Regions from separate parts of the Streptomyces corchorusii genome, predicted to be linked through region 1. Evidence: riboswitches for the same ligand, from Rfam matches in the RefSeq annotation. Region 1 holds a riboswitch; the other holds the start of a gene.
What was found. A riboswitch is a leader RNA that binds a small molecule or an ion and turns the genes downstream of it on or off. The one in region 1 is predicted to bind glycine.

Region 1 (5,366 bases):
TGGCGGGCCGAGACGGCCGCGCGGCGGCGGACCTTCAGACCGCCGGGCAGGATGCCCTCGCGGGACATGCCGCGCTCCACGCACGCGCGCATCACCCGCCAGATCTCCAGCAGGCCCGCCCGGATCTCCTCCTCGGAGCGCCAGGCCCGCTCGTTCTCCAGCATCAGCGAGGAGATCGACAGGCCCGTCTCCTTCGTCAGGCGCAGCAGCTCGTCGCCCGTGCGGAACGGGTACTTCAGGACCGTGTCGTCCAGCTTGATCCGGTCCGCGCCCACCGCGTCCTCGTCGACGACGAAGCCGCCGCCCACCGAGTAGTACGTCTTGGAGAGCAGCTCCTTGCCGTCGGCGTCGTGGGCCCACAGCGTCATGCCGTTGGCGTGGTACGGCAGGGCCTTGCGGCGGTGCAGCACGAGGTCCCGGTCGAAGTCGAAGGCGATCTCGTGCTCGCCCAGGAGCCGGATCCGCCCCTCCGCCTTGATCGCCTCCACGCGCGCGTCCGCCGTCTCCACGTCCACCGTGCGCGGCGAGTCCCCGCACAGGCCGAGCAGGACGGCCTTCGGGGTGCCGTGGCCGTGGCCGGTCGCGCCCAGGGAGCCGTAGAGCTCCGCGCGGACGGCGGCGGCCTGCTCCAGGAGGCCCTCGTTGCGCAGGCGGCGGGCGAACATCCGCGCCGCGCGCATCGGGCCGACCGTGTGGGAGCTGGACGGACCGATGCCGATCGAGAACAGGTCGAAGACCGAGATGGCCACGGTCACTCCTCAAGACAGCAGGGGGGTGGTGGGGCACCCGGTGCGGGTGCCCCACCGGGGACTTACTTGTTCAGGCCCGGGTACAGCGGGTGCTTGTCGGCGAGCGCCTTCACGCGCGCCTTGAGGGCCTCGGCGTCGTAGGACGGCTTCAGCGCCTCGGCGATCACGTCCGCGACCTCGGCGAAGTCCTCGGCCGCGAAGCCGCGGGTCGCCAGGGCCGGCGTACCGATGCGCAGACCCGAGGTGACCATCGGCGGGCGCGGGTCGTTCGGGACGGCGTTGCGGTTGACCGTGATGCCGACCTCGTGGAGCCGGTCCTCGGCCTGCTGCCCGTCCAGCTCGGACGCGCGCAGGTCCACCAGGATCAGGTGCACGTCCGTGCCGCCGGACAGCACGTTCACGCCGGCCTCGCGGGCGTCCGGGGCCGTCAGGCGCTCGGCGAGGATGCGGGCACCCTCCACCGTACGACGCTGGCGCTCCTTGAACTCCTCCGAGGCCGCGACCTTGAAGGACACCGCCTTGGCCGCGATCACGTGCTCCAGGGGACCGCCCTGGAAGCCCGGGAAGACGGACGAGTTCAGCTTCTTCGCGAAGTCCTTCTTGGCGAGGATGATGCCGCCGCGGGGGCCGCCCAGCGTCTTGTGGGTGGTGGAGGTGACCACGTCGGCGTACGGCACCGGGTTCTCGTGCAGACCGGCCGCGACCAGGCCCGCGAAGTGCGCCATGTCGACCCACAGGTACGCGCCGGCCTCGTCGGCGATCCGGCGGAACTCGGCGAAGTCCAGCTGCCGCGGGTACGCCGACCAGCCCGCGATGATCACCTTGGGGCGGTGCTCCTTGGCGAGCCGCTCGACCTCGGCCATGTCGACCAGGCCGGTCTCGGCGTCCACGTGGTAGGCGACCACGTCGAACTGCTTGCCGGAGAAGTTCAGCCGCATGCCGTGGGTCAGGTGGCCGCCGTGCGCCAGGTCCAGGCCGAGGATGGTGTCCCCGGGCTGGGCCAGCGCGAAGAGGGCCGCCTGGTTCGCGGAGGCGCCGGAGTGGGGCTGCACATTGGCGTACTCGGCGCCGAACAGCTCCTTGACCCGGTCGATGGCGATCTGCTCGGCGACGTCGACGTGCTCGCAGCCGCCGTAGTAGCGGCGGCCCGGGTAGCCCTCGGCGTACTTGTTCGTCAGGACCGAGCCCTGGGCCTCCATCACCGCGAGCGGCGCGAAGTTCTCGGAGGCGATCATCTCCAGGGTCGACTGCTGACGGCGCAGCTCGGCGTCGACCGCGGCGGCGATCTCCGGGTCCAGCTCGTGCAGGGGCGTGTTCAGGACAGTCATACGGCTACGACTCCTCAGCCGGCGGAAAAGGCGGTGTACTCGTCGGCGGAGAGCAGGTCGGCCGGCTCCTCCGCGACGCGTACTTTGAACAGCCAGCCACCCTCGAAGGGGGCGGAGTTCACCAGCGACGGGTCGTTGACGACGTCCTCGTTGACCTCGGTGACCTCACCGGTGACCGGGGAGTACAGGTCGGACACCGACTTCGTCGACTCCAGCTCGCCGCAGGTCTCGCCCGCGGACACCGTGGAGCCGACCTCGGGGAGCTGGACGAAGACGACGTCACCGAGCGCGTTGGCCGCGTGCTCCGTGATGCCGACCGTCGCGACGCCGTCCTCGGCGGCCGACAGCCACTCGTGCTCCTTGCTGTAGCGCAGCTGCTGGGGGTTGCTCATGGCCTGAATTCTCCTGTACGCGCGAGGGTGCTGATGACGGGGTGACTAAGGAAACCGCTGGTGAGCGGGGGAATGTGCGCAGAGTCACGCCCCGGCCACGGGACCGGGGTCCCCGGGCGGGCGCGACCGCGGCCGGTGTCTACTTCCGGCGCTTGTAGAACGGCAGTGCCACGACCTGGTACGGCTCGTGGGTGCCCCGGATGTCCACGCCGACGCCCTCGGTGCCCGGCGCCGCGTGCGCGGCGTCGACGTAGGCCATGGCGATCGGCTTGCCCAGGGTGGGGGAGGGAGCGCCGGAGGTGACCTCGCCGATCACCTCGCCGCCGGCGACGACGGCGTACCCGGCGCGCGGCACCCGGCGGCCCTCGGCGACCAGGCCGACCAGGACCCGCGGCGGGTTCTCCTGGGCCCGGGCGGCGGCCTCGGTGAGCGCCTCGCGCCCGACGAAGTCGCCCTCCTTCTCGAACTTGACCACGCGGCCGAGCCCGGCGTCGAAGGGGGTGAGGGAGGTGGTCAGCTCGTGCCCGTACAGCGGCATGCCCGCCTCCAGGCGCAGGGTGTCCCGGCAGGACAGCCCGCACGGGACGAGCCCGGCGCCCTCGCCGGCCTTGGTGAGCGCCTGCCACAGCTCGACCGCGTGCTCGGGCCGCACGAACAGCTCGAAGCCGTCCTCGCCGGTGTAACCCGTGCGGGCGATCAGCGCCGGGACGCCGGCGACCGTGCCGGGCAGGCCGGCGTAGTACTTCAGGCCGTCGAGGTCGGCGTCGGTGAGGGACTTCAGGATGCCGGGGGACTCCGGGCCCTGCACGGCGATCAGCGCGTAGGCGTCCCGGTCGTCCCGGACCTCGGCGTCGAAGCCCTCGGCGCGCTCGGTCAGGGCGTCCAGCACCACCTGGGCGTTGGAGGCGTTGGCCACGACCATGTACTCGGTCTCGGCGAGCCGGTAGACGATCAGGTCGTCCAGGATGCCGCCGTCGGCCTGGCAGATCATGGTGTAGCGGGCGCGGCCGACGCCGACGGAGGCGATGTCGCCGACCAGGGCGTGGTTCAGGACCGCGGCTGCCTGGTCGCCGGTGACGGTGATCTCGCCCATGTGGGAGAGGTCGAAGAGACCGGCCCGGGTCCGCACGGCGAGGTGCTCGTCGCGCTCGGAGCCGTAGCGCAGGGGCATGTCCCAGCCCGCGAAGTCGGTCATCGTCGCACCGAGCGCGCGATGTACGGCATCGAGCGCGGTGTGGCGGAGTTCAGTGCTGCTCATCGGACGGTCGTCTCCCAAGGCGAGCGGACAGGCGAGGAACGTTCCTCCCCATCTGTCATCGGAACCTGAGAGGTTCGCCACGACCGCCACAGGGACGATCAGGGCTTGCACCTTGGGTGGAGCCACTGACACAGCGGCCCGCTTTTCAGATGTGCCTCGCCCGCGCGGTAACGGGGCCTGAGAGATTCAAGGGAGGGACTTGCTCCTTCGGCGTCCCAGCCCGGGGCTGGGAACTCTCCCGCGCGGATTCAAGCGGCCGGTATGCAGTTGGCGGGCACATCATTGCACGCCGCTCCCCGCCCATCCAGAGCGCGCTCCTTGTGACCGAGCTGTGGCAGAACGCACACGTACCTCCTACCGTTGCCCATTACCTTCTCTTTACAGAGAACGGGCATGGGGATGACCAAGCCCACTGGGGAGGACGATCACGGTGAACAGGACATCGGCCTACGCCACCGACGCCGGCATCGCGGTGCCGGGACGGCCCTCCGCCCAGGCCCGCGGGCGCCGCGCGGACGGTCCCGCCCCGGTCGTCCGCGACCTGCGCGACCGCGCGGGCCGCAGCCCGCACGCCCTGCTCTTCGGCCCCCGCGACCTGGTGGTGATCACCGGTCTGCCCGGCAGCGGCAAGTCCACCCTGATGCACCGCGCGGTCACCGGCCACCGCGTCGACTCCCAGGACACCCGGGACCGCTGGGACGCCCGCGTCCCCCGCTCCGTCCCGTACGCGCTCTACCGCCCCCTGGTCCGCCTCGCCCACTACGCCGCGCTGCGCAGGGCCCTGCGCACCGGCGAGGGCGTCGTCGTGCACGACTGCGGCACCCAGCCCTGGGTGCGCGCCTGGCTGGCCCGCGAGGCCCGGCGCCGCGGCGCCACCCTGCATCTGCTCCTGCTCGACGTCAGCCCCGAGACCGCCTGGGCGGGCCAGCGCGAGCGCGGCCGGGGCGTCTCCCGCTACGCCTTCCGCCGCCACCGCCGTACGACCGCCCGGCTGCTGCGCGCGGTGGAGAAGGGGGCGCTGCCCGCCGGCTGCGGGGCGGCGGTGCTGCTGGACCGGGACGCGGCGGACGTCCTCAGCCGGGTCGGCTTCGTTCGGTGAGGCACTGTCACAGCCACCCGCTAGCCTTCTTGCTCACAGCAGTGGTTCCCAGCAGGCGGTAGGCAGATGGACTTCCCGGCGGACATCCCAGCGGACTTCCCGGCACAGGCGCACCCCCACCCGCACGGCGGTTGGCCCGGCAACGAGCTGGAGGAGGTGCTGTCGGCCTCCCTCGGCATCCCCTCGGCGGGCGACCGGATCATCGAGGTCATCGGCCGCAGCTTCCTGTGGATACCGCTGCCCAACGGCGGTGGCCCGCACAGCGGGCCGCTGGACCTGCCCACGATGGAGATCGACGGCCAGGTGTACGTCCCGGTGTTCAGCTCCGAGGAGCAGCTGCGCCAGGCGGCCGGTCCCCACATGTCGTACACCATCGCCCCCGCCGTGGAGTTCGCGCGCGGCCTGCCGCCGCAGGCGGGCATCGCGGTGAACCCGGGCGGTGTGGTCGGCATCCCGCTGCCGCCCGGCGCCGTGGCCGAGCTGTGCCGCGCCGGCCGCACCCCGCTCGACGGGCCCAACGCCGGCGGCCGGGTCCGCCTC
Region 2 (5,366 bases), on a different contig from region 1:
GCGAGGTAGCCCTGGGCCTGCTCGACGGGTGCGAAGGGGTGCAGCTGCCCGAACTCGGGCCAGGTGACCGGCTCCATCTCGGTGGTCGCGTTGAGCTTCATGGTGCAGGAGCCCAGCGGGATCATGCCGCGGTCGAGCGCGTAGTCGCGGTCGGCCAGCTTGCGCAGGTAGCGCAGCATCGCGGTCTCGGAGCGGTGCTGGTGGAAGACCGGGTGGGTGAGGTAGGCGTCGGTGCGCAGCAGCGCCTCGGGCAGGGTGTCCTCGGCGGTCTCGTCCAGCGCCTCGATGTCGCCCTCGACACCGAAGGCGGCGAAGACGGCGGCCAGCTGGGCCCGGTTGGTGGTCTCGTCGCAGGCCGCCGAGACGTGGTCGGCGTCGACGAGGCGCAGGTTGACCCCGTTCTCCCGGGCGGCGGCGACGACCGCGGCGGCCTTGCCGGGCACCCGCGCGGTGAGGGTGTCGAAGTACGCGCCGTGCACGATCTCCACGCCACCGGCCTTCAGCCCCTCGGCGAGGATCGTGGCGTACCGGTGCGTGCGCCGGGCGATGGTCCGCAGGCCCTCCGGCCCGTGGTAGACGGCGTACATGCCGGCCATCACGGCGAGCAGCACCTGGGCGGTGCAGATGTTGCTGGTGGCCTTCTCGCGGCGGATGTGCTGCTCACGGGTCTGGAGCGCCAGGCGGTAGGCCTTGTTGCCGTCGACGTCGACGGAGACGCCGACGAGCCGGCCGGGGAGGCTGCGCGCGAACTTCTCGCGTACGGCCATGTAGCCGGCGTGCGGGCCGCCGAAGCCCATCGGCACACCGAAGCGCTGGGTCGTGCCGACGGCGATGTCCGCCCCGAGCTCGCCCGGCGAGGTCAGCAGGGTCAGCGCGAGCAGGTCGGCGGCGACCGTGACCAGGGCGCCCAGCTCGTGCGCCTGGTCGATGACGGGCTTGATGTCCCGTACGGCACCCGAGGCGCCCGGGTACTGGATCAGCACGCCGCTGATCTCGCGCTCGGCGATGTCCGCCGGGATGCCGTCGCCGAGGTCGGCGACGACGACCTCGACGCCGGTCGGCTCGGCGCGGGTCTGGATCACGGCGATGGTCTGCGGCAGCGCGTCCGCGTCGACCAGGAACAGGCCCTTCTTGTTCTTGCCCATGCGCAGGGAGAGCGCCATGGCCTCGGCGGCGGCGGTGCCCTCGTCCAGCAGGGAGGCGCCGGAGGTGGGCAGACCGGTCAGCTCGGCGACCATCGTCTGGAAGTTCAGCAGGGCCTCCAGGCGGCCCTGGGAGATCTCCGGCTGGTACGGCGTGTAGGCCGTGTACCAGGCCGGGTTCTCCATGACGTTGCGCAGGACGACGGGGGGCGTGAAGGTGCCGTAGTAGCCCAGGCCGATCATGGAGCCGAGGACCTGGTTGCGGTCGGCGAGCGAGCGCAGCTCGGCGAGCACCTCGGCCTCGGTGCGGGCGCCCGGCAGGTCCAGGGCGTCGGCATTCTTGATCACATCCGGCACCGCGGCGGCGGTCAGCTCGTCGAGCGAGCCGTACCCGACCTGCGCGAGCATCTTGGCCCGCGCCTCCTGGTCGGGCCCGATGTGGCGCTGCTCGAACGGGGTGCCCGCTTCGAGTTCGGAGAGCGGAATGCGATGGGCGGTCATTGCGGAGGCCTCCTGGTCTGACGCGACCTGCGAGGGGCACCACGGCGCGGGTACCCCGACGGCCTCCCCCTCTGTCATCTCGACCTGAGAGCTTCACCGGACGCCCGTGGGCACCGGCTTTCCCCGTCGGTGAGAGCGGAAGCCGTCGACATCCGCCCTGCTTTCCAGAGTGACCTCGTCCGTGCGGTACGTGAGCCTGAGAGATTCCGGGGAGGATTTGCTCCTTCGGCGCCTCCGAGGTGGTCGGAGGACTCTCCCGCACGGGGTCGACAGCCGCTGTCAGCCTACCAGCGAGGTCAACACCGGGGCCTTCGAGTGGCCGCCTCCTTGAATGTGCTCTTTTGTAGTGCTTACGGATGAGTTGCGACCACGTGGAGGGAGAGGGACCGTGCAGACCGACATCGATCCACGCAACCTGATCGGCCGCAAGGCGTTCGACCGCAATGGCACCAAGATCGGCACCATCGACGAGGTGTACCTGGACGACGCGACCGGCGTGCCCGAATGGGCGGCCATACGCACCGGCCTGTTCTCCCGGGACGCCTTCGTGCCGCTGGAGCCCAGCGAACTCGTCGAGGGCACCCTGCACGTCCCCTTCGACCGCTCCCTCATCAAGGACGCCCCCGACTTCGGCGTGGGCCGCCACCTCTCCCCCGAACAGGAGCTCCAGCTCTACCACCACTACGGCCTCGACGTGGCCTCACCCCCCAAGGTCCCGGACCGCGACTTCGGCAAGCTGGCGGGGTCGGAGGAGGCCTGAGCCGCGAGGTCCTCCGGGGGCCGGGACGGAGCCGTGCGACGGCCGCGGTCGGGCGGACCGGGACGTTCGGCCGGGTGGGAGGAATCCGGGACCAACGGCAGCGGATCGGCGGACTCCAGCGCGGGATCGTCGGAGAAGAACGTCCGCACCCGCCCCGGAGGGGAGTGCGGCGTCTCGAACCGCACGGTCACCCGCCCCAGCCCGCTCCCCTGCACCCACCCGTGCCCGTGCTCCGCGTGCCGCACGTCCTGTCCGGCCCGCCACTGCCGCTCGACCGGCTCCGCCCGCTCCACGACAGCCTCCACCGCATCCTTCTCCGGCTCCTTCGCCGCGGGCACGGGTATCGCCTGCGCGAACAGGTCCTCCTGCGTGTAGTCGGCGAGCCCGGACACCCCCACCCCGAGCAGCCGCACCCCGCCCGTGGTGTCCACGGAGTCCAGCAGTCGCGCCGCCGCCTCGCGGATGACCACGGGGTCGTCCGTGGGCCCCCTGAGCGTCTCGGAGCGGGTCAGGGTGGAGAAGTCGTACCGCCGCACCTTCAGCACGATGGTCCGCCCGGACAGCCCGGCCTGGCGCAGCCGCCCCACACACCGGTCGGCCAGCCGCTGCACCTCCAGACCGACCCGCAGCCGGTCGTGGATGTCCACGTCGTACGTGTCCTCCACCGACACCGACTTGGTCTCCCGCTCGGCCACCACGGGCCGCTCGTCCCGGGCCAGGGCCATGGCGTACAGCGCGTGCCCGTGCGCCTTGCCGAGCAGCCGGACCAGCTCGTCCTCGCCGGCCTCCGCCAGTTCCTCCACCGTGGTGATCCCGGCCCGGCGCAGATGGTCCCCGGTGGCCGGTCCGACCCCCGGCAGGGTGCGCACCGGCATCGGCGCCAGCAGCGCCCGCTCCGTGCCCGGCTCGATCAGCCGCAGGCCGTCCGGCTTGGCCTGCTCGGAGGCGATCTTCGCGAGCATCTTGGAGGCGGCGAGCCCCACCGATCCAGTGAGCCCGGTGACCGCCCGGATGTCCGCGCGCAGCTTCTCCCCGGCCCGCCGCGCCGACTCCCCGTCCCAGGCCGCTCCCCCGGCCTCCAGGTCCACGAACGCCTCGTCCAGGCTCAGCGGCTCCACCAGCGGTGACAGCTCCCGCAGCAGCGCCATCACCTGCTCGCTGATCGTCCGGTACAGGGTGAAGCGCGGCACCAGGTACGCGGCGTTGGGTGCCAGCCGGCGCGCCTGGGACATGGGCATCGCCGAGTGGACCCCGAACACCCGTGCCTCGTACGACGCGGTCGCCACCACCCCGCGCGGTCCGAGCCCGCCCACGACCACCGCTTTCCCGCGCAGGCTCGGCTTGGACGCCTGCTCCACCGAGGCGAAGAAGGCATCCATGTCGAGATGCAGGATCGTGGGCGCGTTTCTCACATCTCCGATGCTGCACCACGGCACTGACAACGCCGTGCGGCCGGGGCGCCCCGCGAGAGGGCCGGCGGCCGGAGCCGGAGGTCAGACCGCCCGGTTGCGGCGCCGCGCCAGCTCGTCCGCGGGGTTGTGCCCGACCAGGGTCTCGCCGGTGTCGATGCGCTCGCCGTGCAGCTGGGAGAGGGCGCTTTCCACGTCCCGCCACACCACGCCGACAGCGATCCCGAAGATGCCCTGACCGCCCTGGAGCAGGGCGTGCACCTCGTCCGGCGAGGTGCACTCGTACACGGTCGCGCCGTCGCTCATCAGGGTCATCCGCTCCAGGTCGCGGAAACCGCGTTCCCTGAGGTGCTGGACGGCCGTGCGGATGTTCTGCAAGGACACCCCGGTGTCCAGGAACCGCTTCACGATCTTCAGGACGACGACGTCCCGGAAGCTGTACAGACGCTGGGTGCCCGACCCGTAGGCGGGCCGTACGCTGGGCTCGACCAGACCGGTGCGGGCCCAGTAGTCGAGCTGCCGGTAGGTGATGCCGGCAGCCGCGCAGGCCGTGGGCCCGCGGTAGCCGATCTCCTCGGACGCCATGGACGCCACCCCTCCGCCGTTCGGCACCGCCGTCGGCAGCTGCGGAGCGTGCTCCACCGCGCTGCCGGGATGGGCATGACCCCCGCCTGAGCGCGGTCGCGAGCTCGGGGGCGGGTACGGACCGCTCTCCCCGAAACCGCGTCCGGGGGCACCCCCAGCCGTACCGTCGCCGCTGGTTCTCACGCCGACCTCCGTCCTTGACCTGCCTTCTCGACGGTAGGCAGTCACCAGGGGTGCGTCAACGATCGCCACACTCGGCACGCCGAGTGATAATCACCCAAGGAGTGGTTTCCCGTGTCCCACCGCGGGGAAAGGCTAGCCGAATGCGCTGACGGGGGGCCGTAGGACGCTCTCACTGGCCGGGGGCAATTGCCGGGGCGAGGGCCGTGCGGGGCCGCCGTCCGCCCCGGTGGACCACCGGGGCGGACGGGCCGGTCCCAGGGCTCACTGGCTGCTGGTGCCGAAGTCCTCGGGCGAGATCTGGTCGAGGAACTCGCGGAACTTCTCCACCTCGTCCTCCTGCTCGTCCGGAATGGCGATGCCGGCGTCGTCCAGCACCGTGTCACTGCCGTAGATCGGCGTCCCGGTGCGCAGGGCTAGCGCTATGGCATCGGAGGGGCGGGCGCTGACCTCGACCCCGCTGGCGAACACCAGCTCCGCGTAGAAGACACCTTCCCGCAGATCGGTGATGCGCACTTCGGTCAGCTCCTGGCCGACGGCCTCCAGCACGTCCTTGAACAGGTCGTGGGTCAGCGGTCGCGCGGGGGCCATGCCCTGCTGGGCGAAGGCGATCGCCGTCGCCTCCCCCGGCCCGATCCAGATGGGGAGGTAACGGTCGCCTCCCACTTCGCGCAGGAGCACGATCGGTTGGTTGGAGGGCATTTCGACCCGGACACCTACGACATCGAGCTCGTTCACACAGCAACCCTAGGCCGTGCCCGGGACGTTTGGGTAGTCGGGCCGGGAACA

Region 2: linked by a shared signal. The riboswitch ahead of gcvP (aminomethyl-transferring glycine dehydrogenase) and the one ahead of gcvT (glycine cleavage system aminomethyltransferase GcvT) in region 1 are both predicted to bind glycine.

Annotation. Positions count from the first base shown of each region.
Region 1 is NZ_KQ948358.1:315,034-320,399, reverse strand. It holds gene AQJ11_RS22515 (L-serine ammonia-lyase) at 1-749, opposite strand, end outside; gene glyA (serine hydroxymethyltransferase) at 812-2,077, opposite strand; gene gcvH (glycine cleavage system protein GcvH) at 2,092-2,469, opposite strand; gene gcvT (glycine cleavage system aminomethyltransferase GcvT) at 2,609-3,727, opposite strand; glycine riboswitch at 3,770-3,882, opposite strand; glycine riboswitch at 3,883-3,978, opposite strand; gene AQJ11_RS22495 (AAA family ATPase) at 4,158-4,826, shown strand; gene AQJ11_RS22490 (enhanced serine sensitivity protein SseB) at 4,893-5,366, shown strand, end outside.
Region 2 is NZ_KQ948364.1:7,401-12,766, reverse strand. It holds gene gcvP (aminomethyl-transferring glycine dehydrogenase) at 1-1,643, opposite strand, end outside; glycine riboswitch at 1,818-1,912, opposite strand; gene AQJ11_RS31470 (PRC-barrel domain-containing protein) at 2,032-2,403, shown strand; gene AQJ11_RS31465 (DNA polymerase IV) at 2,325-3,815, opposite strand; gene AQJ11_RS31460 (MerR family transcriptional regulator) at 3,897-4,580, opposite strand; gene AQJ11_RS31455 (bifunctional nuclease family protein) at 4,842-5,315, opposite strand.